DNA from 4 places in the Pseudarthrobacter sp. Y6 genome. Region 4 is predicted to be linked to each of the others. Evidence: riboswitches for the same ligand, from Rfam matches in the RefSeq annotation. Region 4 holds a riboswitch; each other region holds the start of a gene.
The links. A riboswitch is a leader RNA that binds a small molecule or an ion and turns the genes downstream of it on or off. The one in region 4 is predicted to bind thiamine pyrophosphate.
Positions count from the first base shown of each region.

Region 1: it holds a riboswitch for thiamine pyrophosphate, as region 4 does, so the genes downstream of both, thiC (phosphomethylpyrimidine synthase ThiC) here and ACQCSW_RS19880 (ECF transporter S component) in region 4, are expected to answer to the same signal.
Region 2: it holds a riboswitch for thiamine pyrophosphate, as region 4 does, so the genes downstream of both, thiO (glycine oxidase ThiO) here and ACQCSW_RS19880 (ECF transporter S component) in region 4, are expected to answer to the same signal.
Region 3: it holds a riboswitch for thiamine pyrophosphate, as region 4 does, so the genes downstream of both, thiD (bifunctional hydroxymethylpyrimidine kinase/phosphomethylpyrimidine kinase) here and ACQCSW_RS19880 (ECF transporter S component) in region 4, are expected to answer to the same signal.

Region 1 is NZ_CP189574.1:1,934,487-1,938,208, reverse strand. It holds gene ACQCSW_RS09240 (hypothetical protein) at 1-305, opposite strand, end outside; gene ACQCSW_RS09235 (VOC family protein) at 419-1,294, opposite strand; TPP riboswitch at 1,450-1,557, shown strand; gene thiC (phosphomethylpyrimidine synthase ThiC) at 1,552-3,369, shown strand; gene ACQCSW_RS09225 (alpha/beta hydrolase) at 3,374-3,722, opposite strand, start outside.
Region 2 is NZ_CP189574.1:1,553,771-1,557,492, forward strand. It holds gene ACQCSW_RS07450 (RNB domain-containing ribonuclease) at 1-896, opposite strand, end outside; gene thiE (thiamine phosphate synthase) at 961-1,737, opposite strand; TPP riboswitch at 1,765-1,884, shown strand; gene thiO (glycine oxidase ThiO) at 1,877-3,223, shown strand; gene thiS (sulfur carrier protein ThiS) at 3,220-3,456, shown strand; gene ACQCSW_RS07470 (thiazole synthase) at 3,461-3,722, shown strand, end outside.
Region 3 is NZ_CP189574.1:2,021,421-2,025,142, reverse strand. It holds gene rpmA (50S ribosomal protein L27) at 1-147, opposite strand, end outside; gene rplU (50S ribosomal protein L21) at 209-517, opposite strand; gene thiD (bifunctional hydroxymethylpyrimidine kinase/phosphomethylpyrimidine kinase) at 790-2,373, opposite strand; TPP riboswitch at 2,356-2,453, opposite strand; gene ACQCSW_RS09675 (Rne/Rng family ribonuclease) at 2,555-3,722, opposite strand, start outside.
Region 4 is NZ_CP189574.1:4,108,223-4,111,944, reverse strand. It holds gene ACQCSW_RS19900 (monovalent cation/H+ antiporter complex subunit F) at 1-33, shown strand, start outside; gene mnhG (monovalent cation/H(+) antiporter subunit G) at 23-442, shown strand; gene ACQCSW_RS19890 (DUF4235 domain-containing protein) at 555-818, opposite strand; gene ACQCSW_RS19885 (heme-degrading domain-containing protein) at 860-1,402, opposite strand; TPP riboswitch at 1,458-1,599, shown strand; gene ACQCSW_RS19880 (ECF transporter S component) at 1,664-2,314, shown strand; gene ACQCSW_RS19875 (ABC transporter ATP-binding protein) at 2,314-3,722, shown strand, end outside.

The sequences.
Region 1 (3,722 bases), 2.0 Mb from region 4:
GCGACGTCGTCCAGGACATTGCCTTCACCCTCAGTCTCATAACTGAGCAGGTCCGCCAGCGCACGCACCATGGCCGGCGGAACCCCGAGGAGGGAATCACTGGCCACGTCAACCATGGCCAGTTCGTAGTCCGCACCTCCAGCATGCACCGCAGCACCGGCAAGGTCGCCCAGCTGTTCGATTTCGAAATCGCTGATTCCGGGAATCCGCAGGGCCTTGCCCGCCGGGGAGCCGCCCGCATCCAGGACGACAGCCCGCTTCAGCGCGGCATCGTGAGTGGAAACAAAAATTTCAGTGAAGCCCATGGGAACAGCCCTCATTCCGTCGACGGTGCGGCCCAGAAGGGCAGCATAAAGTGCCGCCCCGGCCGTTCAGAATCAGCCTAGTACAAGGCGCGCCACACATTTGGCATCCGTACTCAGCGGACGGCGACACGGATGCTATTGCGCCACGGATCCTCGAAGCGAAGCTCGGCGCCCGTGTGGTGCGAGGCCACGCCGGCGACCTTCAGGCGGTCGGCGAGCGCTCCGACGTCGTCCCCGGAAGGGACTTCGATGAGCATTTCGCCAAGGCCCAGGGTGTCCTTGCGGGGACCGGCGCCGCGGCTGTTCCAGACGTTCATGGCCATGTGGTGGTGATACCGGCCGGCGGAGACAAACAGTGCCTGCCCGTGCCAGCCTGCGGTCTTTTCGAAGCCCAGCGTGCCCACATAGAAATCGTGCGCCGACTGGACGTCACCCACCTGGAGGTGGACGTGGCCCACGCCGGCTTCGGCGGCCTGCTGGCCGTCCATGGATTCCTGGGTCAGGTGCTGCTCAAGGTAGCGCTGCGGCGGCAGTGCCAAGCTGTCCATCACCACATCCTTCCCGTTCCAGGACCAGTTTTCGCGGGGCCTGTCCCAGTACAGTTCGATGCCGTTGCCTTCGGGGTCATTGAAGTAGAAGGCTTCGCTAACGAGGTGGTCGGCGCTGCCGGTGAAGGACCGGGGTTCGTACTGGGCCGCGGTGGCTACCGTGGCAGCAAGCGAAGCCCGGTGGTCAAAGAGCAGCGCGGTATGGAACAGCCCGGCCTCGCCCCTGCCAGGCAGGCTCAAGGACGGGGCGGCCGCGAGATGGACCAGCGGGCGCCGGAGCCGGCCAAGGTAGACGCCGCCGTCCTGTTCGGCGACGACCTCCAGGCCGAGTGCACGCTGGTAGTAGTCGGTCATCAGCTTCATGTCGCCCACCTTGAGCATCACGGTGCCCATGGAGAGGTCGGCAGGAAGGAGATCCCGGCTGGTGGCTTCTGCAGTCATTGAACGCTCCCGGTCCGTTGGCCTTCGGGGTCGAAGGTGGCCATGACTCCATTTTACTTGAAGCTTCAATTTAATTCAAGTGGCTGGGCAGACAGGTTGCGACCGCATCCCCGTGACTGCTGTCACCAGGCCGCCCTCGGCCTGTGGTAGCTTCGACTTGACCACACGGGAGCCCTTGCAGGGGCTGAGATCAGGCTGACGCAGCCTGCGACCGTTGAACCTGTCCGGGTAATGCCGGCGAAGGAAGTGAGTATTCATTGAATACACAAGACACACAGCTGAACCCTGCCCAAAGTGAAGCCGACCAGGATCAAACGGTCCGGCCTGAAACCCAGTCACTGAAGTCCCACTCGCTGGCGTTCATCAATGATGACGCCACCGGGATCCGGGTTCCCGTGACCGAGATCGCGCTGGAACCGTCGCCGAACGGCGAGGCGAACGGGCCTTTCCGGACCTACCGCACGGCCGGTCCGGGCAGCGATCCGGTGGTGGGCCTCAACCCGTTCCGCTCGGAGTGGATCGCCGCCCGCGGCGACACCGAGCCCTACAGCGGCCGGGAACGGAACCTGCTCGACGACGGCAAGTCGGCAGTGCGCCGCGGCGCCGCCTCCGCGGAGTGGAAGGGCGCGCAGCCCGTGCCCCGCCGCGCCGTCGAAGGCAAGACCGTCACGCAGATGCATTACGCACGGCAGGGTGTGGTGACGCCCGAGATGCAGTTCGTTGCCCTCCGCGAGAACTGTGACGTGGAACTGGTCCGCAGCGAAGTCGCTGCCGGCCGCGCCATCATCCCCAACAACATCAACCACCCGGAATCCGAACCGATGATCATCGGCAAGGCCTTCCTGGTCAAGATCAATGCCAACATCGGCAACTCGGCAGTCACCAGCTCCATTGCCGAGGAAGTGGACAAACTCCAGTGGGCCACCCAGTGGGGCGCCGACACGGTGATGGACCTGTCCACCGGCGATGACATCCACACCACCCGGGAATGGCTCATCCGCAACTCCCCCGTGCCTATCGGTACGGTGCCCATTTACCAGGCGCTGGAGAAGGTCAATGGCGAGGCCAACGCTCTGACGTGGGAGATCTACCGGGACACGGTCATTGAGCAGTGCGAGCAGGGCGTGGACTATATGACCATCCACGCTGGTGTGCTGCTGCGTTACGTGCCGCTGACGGCCAACCGCGTCACCGGCATCGTCTCCCGGGGCGGCGCGATCATGGCGGGCTGGTGCTTGGCCCACCACCAGGAGAACTTCCTCTACACCCATTTCGACGAGCTATGCGAGATCTTCGCCAAGTACGACGTCGCCTTCTCCCTGGGCGACGGACTGCGCCCGGGAGCGACGGCGGACGCCAACGACGCCGCCCAGTTCGCCGAGCTGGACACCCTGGCGGAGCTCACTCAGCGGGCGTGGGAATTCGATGTGCAGGTTATGGTCGAAGGTCCCGGGCACGTCCCGTTCCACCTGGTGCGGGAGAACGTGGAACGCCAGCAGGAACTTTGCAAGGGCGCCCCGTTTTACACGCTTGGGCCGCTGGTCACGGATATTGCCCCGGGCTATGACCACATCACGTCCGCTATCGGCGCCACCGAAATCGCCCGGTACGGCACGGCGATGCTTTGTTACGTCACGCCCAAGGAACACCTCGGCCTGCCGAACAAGGACGACGTGAAGACCGGGGTGATCACCTACAAAATCGCCGCCCATGCAGCCGACCTTGCCAAGGGCCACCCCGGCGCCCATGAACGGGATGACGCCCTGTCCAAGGCCCGGTTCGAATTCCGCTGGCGCGACCAGTTCGCGCTGTCCCTGGACCCGGTCACGGCGGAGGCCTTCCATGACGAGACGCTGCCGGCCGAGCCAGCCAAAACGGCCCACTTCTGCTCCATGTGCGGCCCGAAGTTCTGCTCCATGAAGATCAGTCAGGACATCAGGGACGAATACGGTTCGGCAGATTCGCAGGCGGCCATCGCCGAGGCCTACAGCGGGATGCGCGAAAAGAGTGCGGAGTTCCTGGCCGCCGGCGGGAAGGTCTACCTCCCCGAGCTTCGAATCCCTGCCGGGAGCTGACGGCTCAGGAAGCCTGAACTGAGCGTGACCTGCCGACATCGGCGATGAAGGACCGGATGGCACGGTCACCTTCGGCAGAGTCCTGGGGCCGGTGCCCTCCCGCAGCGATGCGGTGCAGGGCACCGGTTTCCTGCAGATATCCGGCGATCTCCTCATAGAGCGGTTCCCACCCACCCGTCAGGACCATGGTGGGGACTCCCGGCACGATGTGCAGCGGGGCCTCCCAGGACGGCGCCTGCAACCGGAGCCGGCGCGCTGACCGTTTTTCCTCCGGCGTGACGGGTTCCTGCAGGTCCGCCGCGAACATTCTCCGCACGAACTCCCGCTGGAAGTCTTCATCGCTGAGTTGCTGC
Region 2 (3,722 bases), 1.6 Mb from region 4:
TATTCGCCGTAGCTGATTTTGCCGTCCCACGGCTTGCCCAAGGCCTCGGTCTGGAGGCGGAAATGACGCAGGGAGCGCTCGTCCGGCGCGGGCATGGTGCGCAGGATGCCCACTTTTCCCGCCAACATCAGGTTTGCCGCCGCCATCCCGGTCATCAGGGAGATCTGGGCATTCCAGTCCTCCACCGGAAGCTGCGGCGCCGCGGCAATCCGGTAGCCGCCGTCGGGTAGTTGGACGATTTCCTGCTCAGGCATGTTCAGGCTCGCACCGCCGCGGCGGCGCTCCAGCTCGACGCGCTTGAGCCCTACTTCTTTCAGGAGCTGCAGGACGGGACCAGCCGTCCCGGCGTCGAGTTCGGCTTGTACTCCCTTGTAGCTCAGCTTGGCCCGGCTGCGGATGGAGGCCCTCCGGACAGTCACAGTGGAGACCTGCGCCGCGTCGTCCAGCCCGAACTCCCAAACATAGGCGGAACACAGCTGCCCGGCCAGGAGGCTGCCGGCCCCTTCGCTGATGACCTCCGGGTGCAGCGGGATACGGCCGTCAGGGGCGTAGAACGTCTGGCCCCGGCGGCGGGTCTCTGCGTCCAGTCCGCCGCCGGGGCGGACAAAGGACGGCACGTCAGCGATGGCGTAAAGCACCCGGTAGCCAGTGCCCGCGCGTTCGATGAACAGCGCCTGGTCCAGGTCAGTGGACGACGCCGGATCGATGGTGAGGAAGTCCACATCCGTCAGGTCAGCGCCCGGCAACTCGTGTGCGGCCACTGCCGCTTCCGCGTCCCGGACCGCCTCCGCCGGGTAGGGCCCCGGCAGTTCCAGCTCTGTCCGCAGGGCGCTCAGCGCCGCCGCGAGGTCGTTCGTCTGCTCGTGGACGTTGGGGGCCAACCTATGATGTGACACGAAAGTCAGGTTAGCCCGATTTCCACGGAACGTGCACGCCCAACGTCCGCCACGCGGGGGATTGTCAGGATGCGCCTGCGTCCAGGGCCGCCAGGAGTGCCGCGGCCGCCGCTGCGGGATCGGAGGCTTCGGTAATGGCACGCACCACAACAATCCTGCCGGCACCGGCCTCCACCGCCTGCTCCACGTTGCCGAGATCGATGCCTCCGATGGCAAACCAGGGCAGCGTGGCCTGGGTGCCACCGGCAGCGCCGACCGCCCCCGCTGCGTACCGCACCAGGTCAAGGCCGACGGCGGCACGACCGGGTTTGGTGGGAGTGGCCCAGACCGGTCCGACGCAGAAGTAGTCCAGGCCGCCTTGGGCATTCAGCCCACCGGACAGCCGGATGGCGCCTTCGATCTGCTCGGCGGTGTGCGTGGAAAGGCCGATCGCTGCGCGTGGGCCGAGCAGGGTGCGGGCGGAAGCGACCGGCAGGTCCTTCTGCCCGATGTGGAAGACGGGGGCGCCGGACAGCATCGCGATATCGGCACGGTCATTGACTGCCCACAGCTTTCCGTGGCGTTCGGCCGCCGCCTGAAGCACGGCCAGCAGCTCCAGCTCCTCCTCCGCCTCGATGGCCTTGTCGCGGAGCTGGATGATGTCCACGCCGCCGGCAAAAGCCGCGTCCACAAACTCGCCAAAGTCCCCACGGTCCCGGCGCGCGTCGGTGCACAGGTACAGCCTGGCGCTGTGGGGGAGTCCGGCGCCTATGCCGCCGGTGGGGTCTGTTTCGGTCAAGGATGCGGGGGCGGAAGAGCTGGCGGAGGACGTGCCTGCAGCGGCGAAGGATTGCGCGTTCATGGAAACCAGCCTAATTCCCCTAAACTGGGCGGGTACTGCGGGAGCCCGTTGCAGCCGTCACAAAGCGGCCGGGCTGAGAGGGCGTCAGAGCCGACCGCTTGACCTGATCCGGCTAGTACCGGCGTAGGGAAGGAACCATGTGCCCCCCGCAATAAGCAGCCCACCTGAGACTGCATCAGCCAGCCCGGCCGCAGGCCTGCACGCCGACGTGGCAGTCATCGGCGGCGGAGTCATCGGCCACGCCATAGCCTGGGAAGTTCGGCGATCCGGCCGTTCCGTTGTGCTGATCGATGACGCGCCCGGGAACGGCGCCAGCTGGGCAGCCGCCGGCATGCTTGCCCCTGTGAGCGAACTGCATTACCAGGAGGAAGACCTCCTTGAGCTGATGCTTGCATCCTCCGGCCTGTGGCCTGCCTTCGCGGCAGCCCTTGCCCTGGCCGGGGCTGGAGATACCGGATATCTGACGACGCCGACCCTCGCCATCGGCGCGGACGCTGCGGACCGCCGGGCGCTGATGGACCTCCGGGCCGTGCAGCAGGCCAGCGGCCTGGTGGTGGAACCCCTGACTGTCCGTGAGGCCAGGACGAGGGAATCCCTGCTCAGCCCGGCCATATCCTGCGCCCTGGACATCCCCGCCGACCACCAGGTGGATCCCCGGAAACTGGTGGCGTGCCTCCAGGAAGTCCTTGCCCTCCACGAACCGGGGGCAGGAACCGCCGTGGCAGGTGCCCGCGCGGGATTCGCCGTTGACCAACGCGCCGCTGCCCTTATCTGGGAGGACGGCCGCGTCAGCGGCGTGACCCTCGCACACGGCGGAAGTGTCCAGGCAGGGGAGACTATCGTGGCCAACGGATTGGAGGCGGCGTCGCTGGATGGGCTCCCGGTTGGACTGCACCTGCCCCTGCGGCCTGTCTACGGTGACATTCTTCGACTGGCTGTTCCGCAGCACCTGCGCCCGCTCCTCACCTCGACGGTCCGCGGAATGGTCCATGGTGTGCCGGTCTACATCGTTCCCCGGCAGGACGGCACGGTGGTGATCGGGGCAACGCAGCGGGAGGACGCGCTCGCCGGGACAGGCGACGCTGCTGTCTCGGCCGGTGGCGTCTACCAGTTGCTGCGTGACGCCCAGGTCCTGGTGCCGGCCGTCTTGGAGCTTGAACTCCTGGAATGCACGGCACGGGCAAGACCGGCGACCCCGGACAACGCACCTCTCCTCGGCCGCGTACCGGTTTCCGCACCAAGGACGCGGAACACGGGGAACATTGCCGGGCTGATTGTTGCCACCGGGTTCTTCCGCCACGGAGTGCTGCTTGCTCCGGCGGCGGCGGCCATCTGCCGGGACCTGCTGGACGGCCCGACGGATCCTCGATGGGGGGCCCTCAGCCCGGCCCGCTTTTCAGGAAAGCACCTGGTAGCCGGCACACCGTCCCCACGCAAGGACATTAGCGGTACGAAGGACCTCGACCCACAGAAGGAATCAGCATGAACATCACCCTCAACGGCTCTCGCCATTCCGTGGCGGCCGACGCCTCCATCACCACCCTCATCAGCCAGATCACGGGCCGTCCCCTAGCAGCCAACGGCCAGGCGACAGACGGGCAGAAACTCGGCGTCGCCGTCGCCCATAACTCCGAAGTAGTACCCCGCAGCCAGTGGTTCGTCACGGCGCTCGCCGAAGGTGACGACGTCGAACTGGTCACAGCAGTCCAGGGAGGCTGACACCATGACAGTAACCGGCAACATCAGTACACAGAACCGGCCCGAGGCTGCAGACAGGCTGGTCATCGACGGCGTCGAGCTCGGCTCCCGCCTCATCATGGGCACGGGTGGCGCACCGAGCCTCGACGGGCTGGGCGCTGCCCTGCTGGCGTCCGGAACCGAACTGACCACGGTGGCCATGCGGCGCTATTCGCCGGCTGAATCGGGGTCCCTTTTCCAGCTCCTGGTGGACCACGGGATCCGGATCCTACCCAACACCGCCGGCT
Region 3 (3,722 bases), 2.1 Mb from region 4:
GGCGCCCGGGTGGAAGTGGGTGCCACGCTGGCGGACGATGATCTCGCCTGCGGAAACTACCTGGCCGCCGAAGCGCTTGACGCCGAGGTACTGGGCGTTGGAGTCACGACCGTTGCGAGTGGAACTCGCGCCTTTTTTATGTGCCATTTGAAATGCCTGCCTTTAAATTCTGGGGAATCTGCTGAAGAACCTGAACAGTAACGAAGAGTTACTTGATACCCGTGATCTTGACCTTGGTCAATTCCTGACGGTGACCCTGGCGCTTCTTGTAACCGGTCTTGTTCTTGAACTTCTGGATGACGATCTTCGGACCACGGAGGTCTTCGAGGATCTCAGCCGTAACCGTTACCTTGGCCAGGTCCGCAGCAGCAGAGGTGACTTTGTCACCGTCTACCAGGAGCAGTGCGGGCAACTCAAAGGTGCTGCCGGCTCCACCGGGGACGCGGTTCAGGGTAACGAAGTCTCCAACGGAAACCTTCTCTTGGCGGCCGCCTGCGCGGACAATCGCGTACACCACTTGGGAACTCACTTCTCTCGACGTTTATTACTAAATTTGCGTGCTGAACCCGTTTCCATAATTGGCTGGGCTCTCGCTGTGCCTCAACGCCGTGGGGTCGTAACCCAAGTGTTGGCGTAAGCACCGAAGATCAAGAATACGCTAATTTTGCCTTCGGCCGCAAATGAGGCTGGTTACGGTCCGTTGTCTGTGATAGGACCCACAAGCAGGTACTGCACTGACAATCCAAAACCGTGCCTGACTATCGTACAGGCCGCGCGGGCCCAAGACCGTCAGGCGTGAATACGCGGCGCGTCGAAGAATTCCACTTCGAACCGGCATGACTGCCTGAACGCCACCAGCATCGCCGCACGTTCAGCCGCGGATGCGCCTCGTCCGGCATCATCAGCCAAGGCGATCGCGTCGCGGGTGGCCTGCGCGAAGTCGTCGTCAGCATAGGCACGCAGCCAGTCAGCATAAGGATGCGCCGCCGGTGCAGCGGCAGCCAGGAACTCCGCGTGGAGGGTCTGCCCCACCTCGGCGTACAACCAGAAGCACGGCAGCACCGCCGCCATGAGGACCGCGTAACTGCCGGAGGCCGAGGCTGCCAGCAGGTGGTCCACATAGGACTTGGTGACAGGTCCAAGGACGGATTCCACGGTCCTGGTGCTCAGCCACGTGCGGTGCAGTTCAGATTCGACCTCAAGGCATTGCCGGGCCGACTTTGCCCAGAACAGCTGGGCAGCTTCCGTGGGGGCCAGCGCACTGGCCCGGGCGAGGACGCGCGAATAGCCGTTGAGGTAAATGGCATCCTGGGCGAGGTAATAGGCGAACTGTTCTTCAGCCAACGTGCCGGCCGCAAGGTCGCGGATGAAGTCCAGTCCGTAGATGGCCTCCAGATCCGGTGCCGACGCCCGCCGCAGCGTCTGAGCGAATTCCCCGACTGCCGGAACCTCCTGCATGTGATGGAAGTGGTTGATGGGGCCCTGGCCCCCGCCCACCTCCAACTGGTCCGAGGCCTGCAGCGCGCCAACCAGCCAAGGCTTAACTTTCCGCAGTGCGGCCTCCCAGTCCCCCAGCCTGGCCTGAGCCGTAGCCATGGCCGACGACAGCGAGCAGCCGGTGCCGTGACTGTTGCGGGTGGGGATCCTGTCCCCGCTCACTTCCACCACCTCCTGGGCGAGCAGCCCGGCGGCGTTGACCAGGGCATCCGGGCACGCACCGCCGTCGAGATGGCCGCCCTTGACCAGGACGGTGGCACCGGTCGCGGCGGACAACCGCTGCCCTTGCCCGAGCGCATCAGGCCAATCCCGCGCCTGCGGCTCCCCCACCAGGATGGCCAGTTCGGCCAGGTTTGGGGTGATCAGGTCCGCGAGCGGGAGCAGCCCCCGCAGGGCTGCCTCGGCAGACTCGTGCAGCAGCCGGTCTCCGCTGGTGGCCACCATCACAGGATCAAGAACGACGACGGCGGGACGCACCCTTTCCAGCCAGTCCCGCACCACGCCAATCACCGCAGCGTCGCCCAGCATGCCGATCTTGACCGCGTCGATGGTGATGTCGTCGCTGATGGCATCGAGCTGCTGGCCCAGGAAGGTCGCCGGCGGGACGTGAACCGCCTGGACCCCCTGCGTGTTTTGGACTGTCAGAGCGGTGATGGCCGCCATGCCGTAGCCGCCAAGAGCCGCAATGCTTTTGAGGTCGGCCTGGACGCCCGCGCCACCTGAGGGATCCGAGCCGGCAATGGACAGCACACGGGGGACCTCACGCAGCACCTGGACCGCAGAAGAGCGGCCTAGTGCAGGCCGGACCTCAGCGGGGGTTGCCGTGGTTGGGGGCGTTGCAGGAGGAAGGACAGAAGTTGAAGCCAAAGGAGACATCCCTTCGCCGGTGCTAACCGGACAGGTTCAACGGGTGTGGATCTCAGCCGGCTCTCTGCGCGGCACCCCGTGTCAGTCACCAGCCTAGCGTTCCTCGGGACTTAACGCCGGACGCCCGGACGCAGCCTGTGATCCACAGGCACGTCCGGGCGCCGCTGTATTGGCTCGCCCTAGTGTTCGGTCAGAGCTCCGAGGCCGGAACCCCTACGCCCAGGATGATAGGCGCATTGGTGACCGCCGGCTTGTCAGCCACAGGAGCCCTGACGGGCTCCGGGGCCTTGGCGGCATGCATGTGTCCAGCGGCAGCCCCCGGAACGGCTTCGTGATGCTCCACGGACGTGGCGTTGGCTGCGCCCTGGGCACGACTGGCACTCCGGTTACGCCGCGGACGGCGGGCGCGGGGCTGCTCGGTGTGGTCGGAGTAGTCCTTCTCCGCCACGGCAGGCTGCTGCTGCTGACGGGCAGGTTCGGCCGGCTGGCTTTCAGTTGCCTGGACTGCCGACGGCTTGCTTTCCGCTACAGGGGCCGGCTCGCCAAGGTGGGCGAAGGCCTCCGCGAGGCGGTCAAGTGTCAGGGCAGGTGCGTGCGGATGGTCTTCGTGGTGCTCTACGAACGGCAGCACTACCCGCTCGCCGCCGAACGTCAGCACAGCTGCCGGGCGGCCGTTGGAGTCCGTCTCGGACCGCTCAGCCGGAGCCTGCACCGGCGCAGCGGGCAGCTGGCCCGCGGCGGCTGATGCGTGAGCCACTTCGTCGTCGTGCATGTGCGCAGCGTGGGCTGCGGCCGCAATGTTCGCAAGCGCTGCCCGCGTGGCCTCAGCCTTGGCATGGCGCTCGGCGTCACTCGGTTCCGGGTGGACCGTGTGGATCTGCACCGGAGCTGCCGGTGCAGATTCCAGCGGCTGGCCGCCGCGTCCGCGGCGGCGCTTCCGGTCAGTGCGGCCACCCGGCTGGCTGTCCGGGCGCTGGCTGTCGGTGCGCTGTGTGTCGCTGCGCAGGTTGTCTGTGCGCTGGCTGTCAGGGCGGTGATCCGCGCGCTGCACGTGGTGCTCGGCGGCTACGGTGTTGGCGCGGCGGTGTTCCACGGGGTCGTTGTGGGTGACGATTCCGCGGCCTGCACAGGTTTCGCACTGCTCCCCGAAGACTTCCAGGAGCCCGGTGCCCATCCGCTTGCGCGTCATCTGCACGAGGCCCAGCGAAGTCACTTCGGCCACCTGGTGCTTGGTACGGTCGCGGCCCAGGCATTCCACCATGCGGCGGAGGACCAGGTCGCGGTTGGATTCGAGGACCATGTCGATGAAGTCGATGACGATGATGCCGCCGATGTCGCGGAGACGGAGCTGCCGGACC
Region 4 (3,722 bases):
GCCGACCGGCGGGAGCAAGCCAATGAATCCTGAGGCCAGCGTGGTTGATAACGTCATCGATACTGTATCGGCGGTGTTCCTGGTGGTGGGTGCCCTCATGTCGCTCGCCGCCGCCGTCGGACTGCTCCGCTTCCCGGACCTGCTGAGCCGCATGCACGCGGCCACCAAGCCCCAGGTGCTGGGGCTGTTCCTGCTCCTGGCGGCCATCGGCCTGCAGCTACGCACCTGGTGGGTGTGGCCGGTGCTGCTGGTGGCCTGGATTTTCCAGCTGCTGACCGTGCCGGTTTCCGCCCATATGGTGGGCCGCGCCGGTTATCGTACCAAACACCTGCACCGCGAGCTGCTCAGCTCCGATGAACTCGATGCCGTGGTTCAGAAGGCCGCCCAATCGTCCCGGGACGAGTCATCCCGGGATGAAGTGTCCGACGGCGGCCGCCCCTAACGTCCCGCCCCGCCACCCCTAACGTCCGCCCCCGCGTGAGTTTTTGTCCAGATAACACGGGTTGCCGTCGGTTAGAGGCCTTTATCTGGACAAAAACTCAAGGGTGATGCGGTTAGACGATGTCCTGGGACTTGGCGAAGCGGCTGATGGCCCGCTGCGTGCCGCGGTTGGCGAGCACCTGGATGATGGTGCTGACCGAGGCCGAAATGAGCGCGAAGGTCAGCGCCGAGCGGAGGCTCGTGGGGGTGTCTTCGCCCTTGCCGGTGGGAGGCTTCCTGCCGGTGGACTTTTCCCATACGGTATTGACCATCTTGGTGCCGACCAATCCGGCGCCGATGCTGATTCCAGTGCCGAGCAGCTTGATGAACAGGTTCATTCGTTGAACTCCTTGTGAGCGGATCCGGGACTGTCTTTAGCCTAACCCGGCTGCATGGACTCCAGAATCTCCCGCAGGGCTTCCACCACGAGGTCGTGGTCCTGCTGCTGGGGCAGGCCCGAGACCGTTACGGTGGCCACTGCGCCCACGCCGGCGACGTAGACGGGGAAGGAACCGCCGTGCGGGGCGTAGGCGGACTCGTCAAACCAGCCATGTTCCTCGATCCGGCCTCCGTGCAGCCTGCCGCGGAGTCCCACCAGCAACGACGGGACCTCGTACCTGGCGGCGGTGCGCTGCTTGGCCCGGATCCAGTGCTCGTTGTCAGGGGTGGCGCCGTCCAAGGCCACGTGGAACAGGACCTGGTCACCCTTGGTGATGTCGATCGCGATGGGCAGTCTTCGGCTCTTGCCGAGTTCCACCAGCAGCAGCCCCAGATTGAGGGAATCATCCTTGGTGAATCGGGAGAACTGCAGCTCGCTGATCTCGCCCTCGATCCGGGCGATCAGGGCCTCAAGCAGCCCCGCCGGCTGGGGCACCGTCGAATCGGGATTGAACGCAGTCACAGTCTGATTGTTGGCAGTCATGGCCCACAATCTACCCCGCCTGCGGTGTAAACTGAGTACGCCCATCAGGGCAGATTTATTACGACAGGGGAGCGCCGCCGTCGGACATCACTGGCATTGCCAGGGAACCGCAGGCGGGCGCTGAGAGTGCGGACAGCCGCAGACCCTCGAACCTGATCCGGTTAGTACCGGCGCAAGGGAGTCGAGTTCTCGAAGTGTCCGGAAACGGCGGCAGCGCCGCACGCCGGGGCGCTTTCCCCTCCTGTTCCTCAGGAGGACAAAATGACAACTGGAGCAATCAAAAAGACCGGCAATACCTGGCGCGTTGTGGACATCGTGGTGGCGGCGCTCATCGCCATCACCGGCGGCGTGATCTTCTGGGCCTGGTCCCAGGGCGCCGGGATCATTTCCGCCCCCATGAACGCCGTTTACCCCCCGCTGACCGGCCTGATCGCCGGCGGCTGGATGATCCCGGCTGTGCTGGGCATGCTCATCATCCGCAAGCCCGGCGCGGCGCTCTTCTGCGAAGCGGTGGCCGCCACCGGCGAACTCATCATGGGCTCGCAGTACGGCGCCACGGTGCTGATCTCCGGAATCCTGCAGGGCCTGGGCGCCGAACTGGTGTTCTTCCTGCTGGTGTACGGCAACTTCCGGTTCAAGTCCTTCCTGCACCAGAAGTACAACCTCATCGCCGCGCTGCTGGCCGGTGCCGGCGCCGGACTGTTCTGCGGCCTCAATGATTCCTTCCTGCCGTGGGGCTGGAACATCGCCTACGAGCCCGGCGACAAGCTCGCGTACATCGTGTTCTGCACCATCTCCGGCGCCGTGATTGCGGGCGCTTTGTCCTGGATCGCCACCCGCGGCCTGGCCAGGACCGGTGTACTGAGCTCGTTCGCGTCCCGGAAGGCAGCTTCGGAGCCCGTCTTCAACTGATGACCGCTTCCGACGCCGGCGCTTCCGGCGTGCGCCCCGCCGCAGTGTCCGCCCGTGGCTGGGGCTGGCGGCATGCCGGACGTTCCGCCCCCGCCGTCCATGGGCTCGACCTTGACATCGCTCCTGGCGAGCGGGTGCTGCTGCTGGGCCCTTCGGGCGCGGGCAAGTCAACCCTGCTGCACGCGCTCGCGGGGGTCCTTGGAGATGAAGGGGACGACGCCGACGAAACCGGTTCGCTGCTGATCGACGGTGTGGTGCCACGCGGGCAGCGCGGCCGTTCGGGCCTAATGCAGCAGGATCCGGAAACGCAGGTGGTTCTTTCCCGCCTGGGTGACGACGTCGCCTTCGGCGCCGAGAACCTCGCCGTTCCGCGGGACGAGATCTGGCGGCGGGTCCATGAAGCGCTCGACGACGTCGGGCTGCGAAGTGCGGGCGGCGGCGGTTTGAACGCCGACGGCGGCACTGGTGGCGGCGCCGACGGCGGGCCAGATGCCGCCGGGCTCCCGCTGGACCACCCGACGTCGGTCCTGTCCGGCGGGCAGAAGCAGCGCCTGGCTCTGGCCGGCATCCTCGCGATGCGGCCCGGGCTGATCCTGCTGGACGAGCCCACCGCAAACCTCGATCCCGCCGGTGTGCTGGAAGTCCGCGACGCCGTGGGCCGCTGCCTGGACAAAACCGGCGCCACCCTCGTTGTGGTGGAACACCGCGTGTCGGTCTGGAAGGACCTGGTGGACCGGATTGTGGTGCTCCAGCCGGGCTCTGCAGCGGGCTCCGCTGGAAGTTCCGTCGGTACTTCCGCAGTCCTGCTGGACGGGCCGCCGGACCAGGTGCTCGCGGAGGCACGGGACATGCTGATCGGCGCGGGCGTCTGGGTGCCGGGGTATGTCCCGGCAACCCGGCGCCGCACGTCCGCAGGCTCCGGTGACCTGCTGCTGGCCGCCGAGGACCTGGCCGTCTCCCGCGAGCGTCCGCGGCGCCGCGGCTTCCGGACCGTCTTGCCCGTGCCGGTGCAGTCGGGCATCACCGCCCAGGTCCGTTCCGGCCATGCCCTCGCCGTTACGGGGCCCAATGGCGCCGGCAAGTCAACGTTTGCGCTGACGATCGCCGGACTTTTGGCGCCGGTGGCGGGAAAAGTGTCCGCCGCCGTCGAGCTTTCCGAGGGTGCCGGGATCGATCCCATCAAATGGAAAGCCAACCAGCTGATTTCCCGCATCGGAACCGTGTTCCAGGAACCCGAGCACCAGTTCGTTACCGGCCGCGTGCTGGACGAACTGATGTTCGGTCCGCGGCATCTGGGGCATGGCGAGGAGCGGGTTGACGAACTGCTGGAACGGCTGCGCCTGACGCACCTTGTGGACGCCAATCCGTACACGCTGTCCGGCGGCGAAAAGCGGCGCCTGTCGGTGGC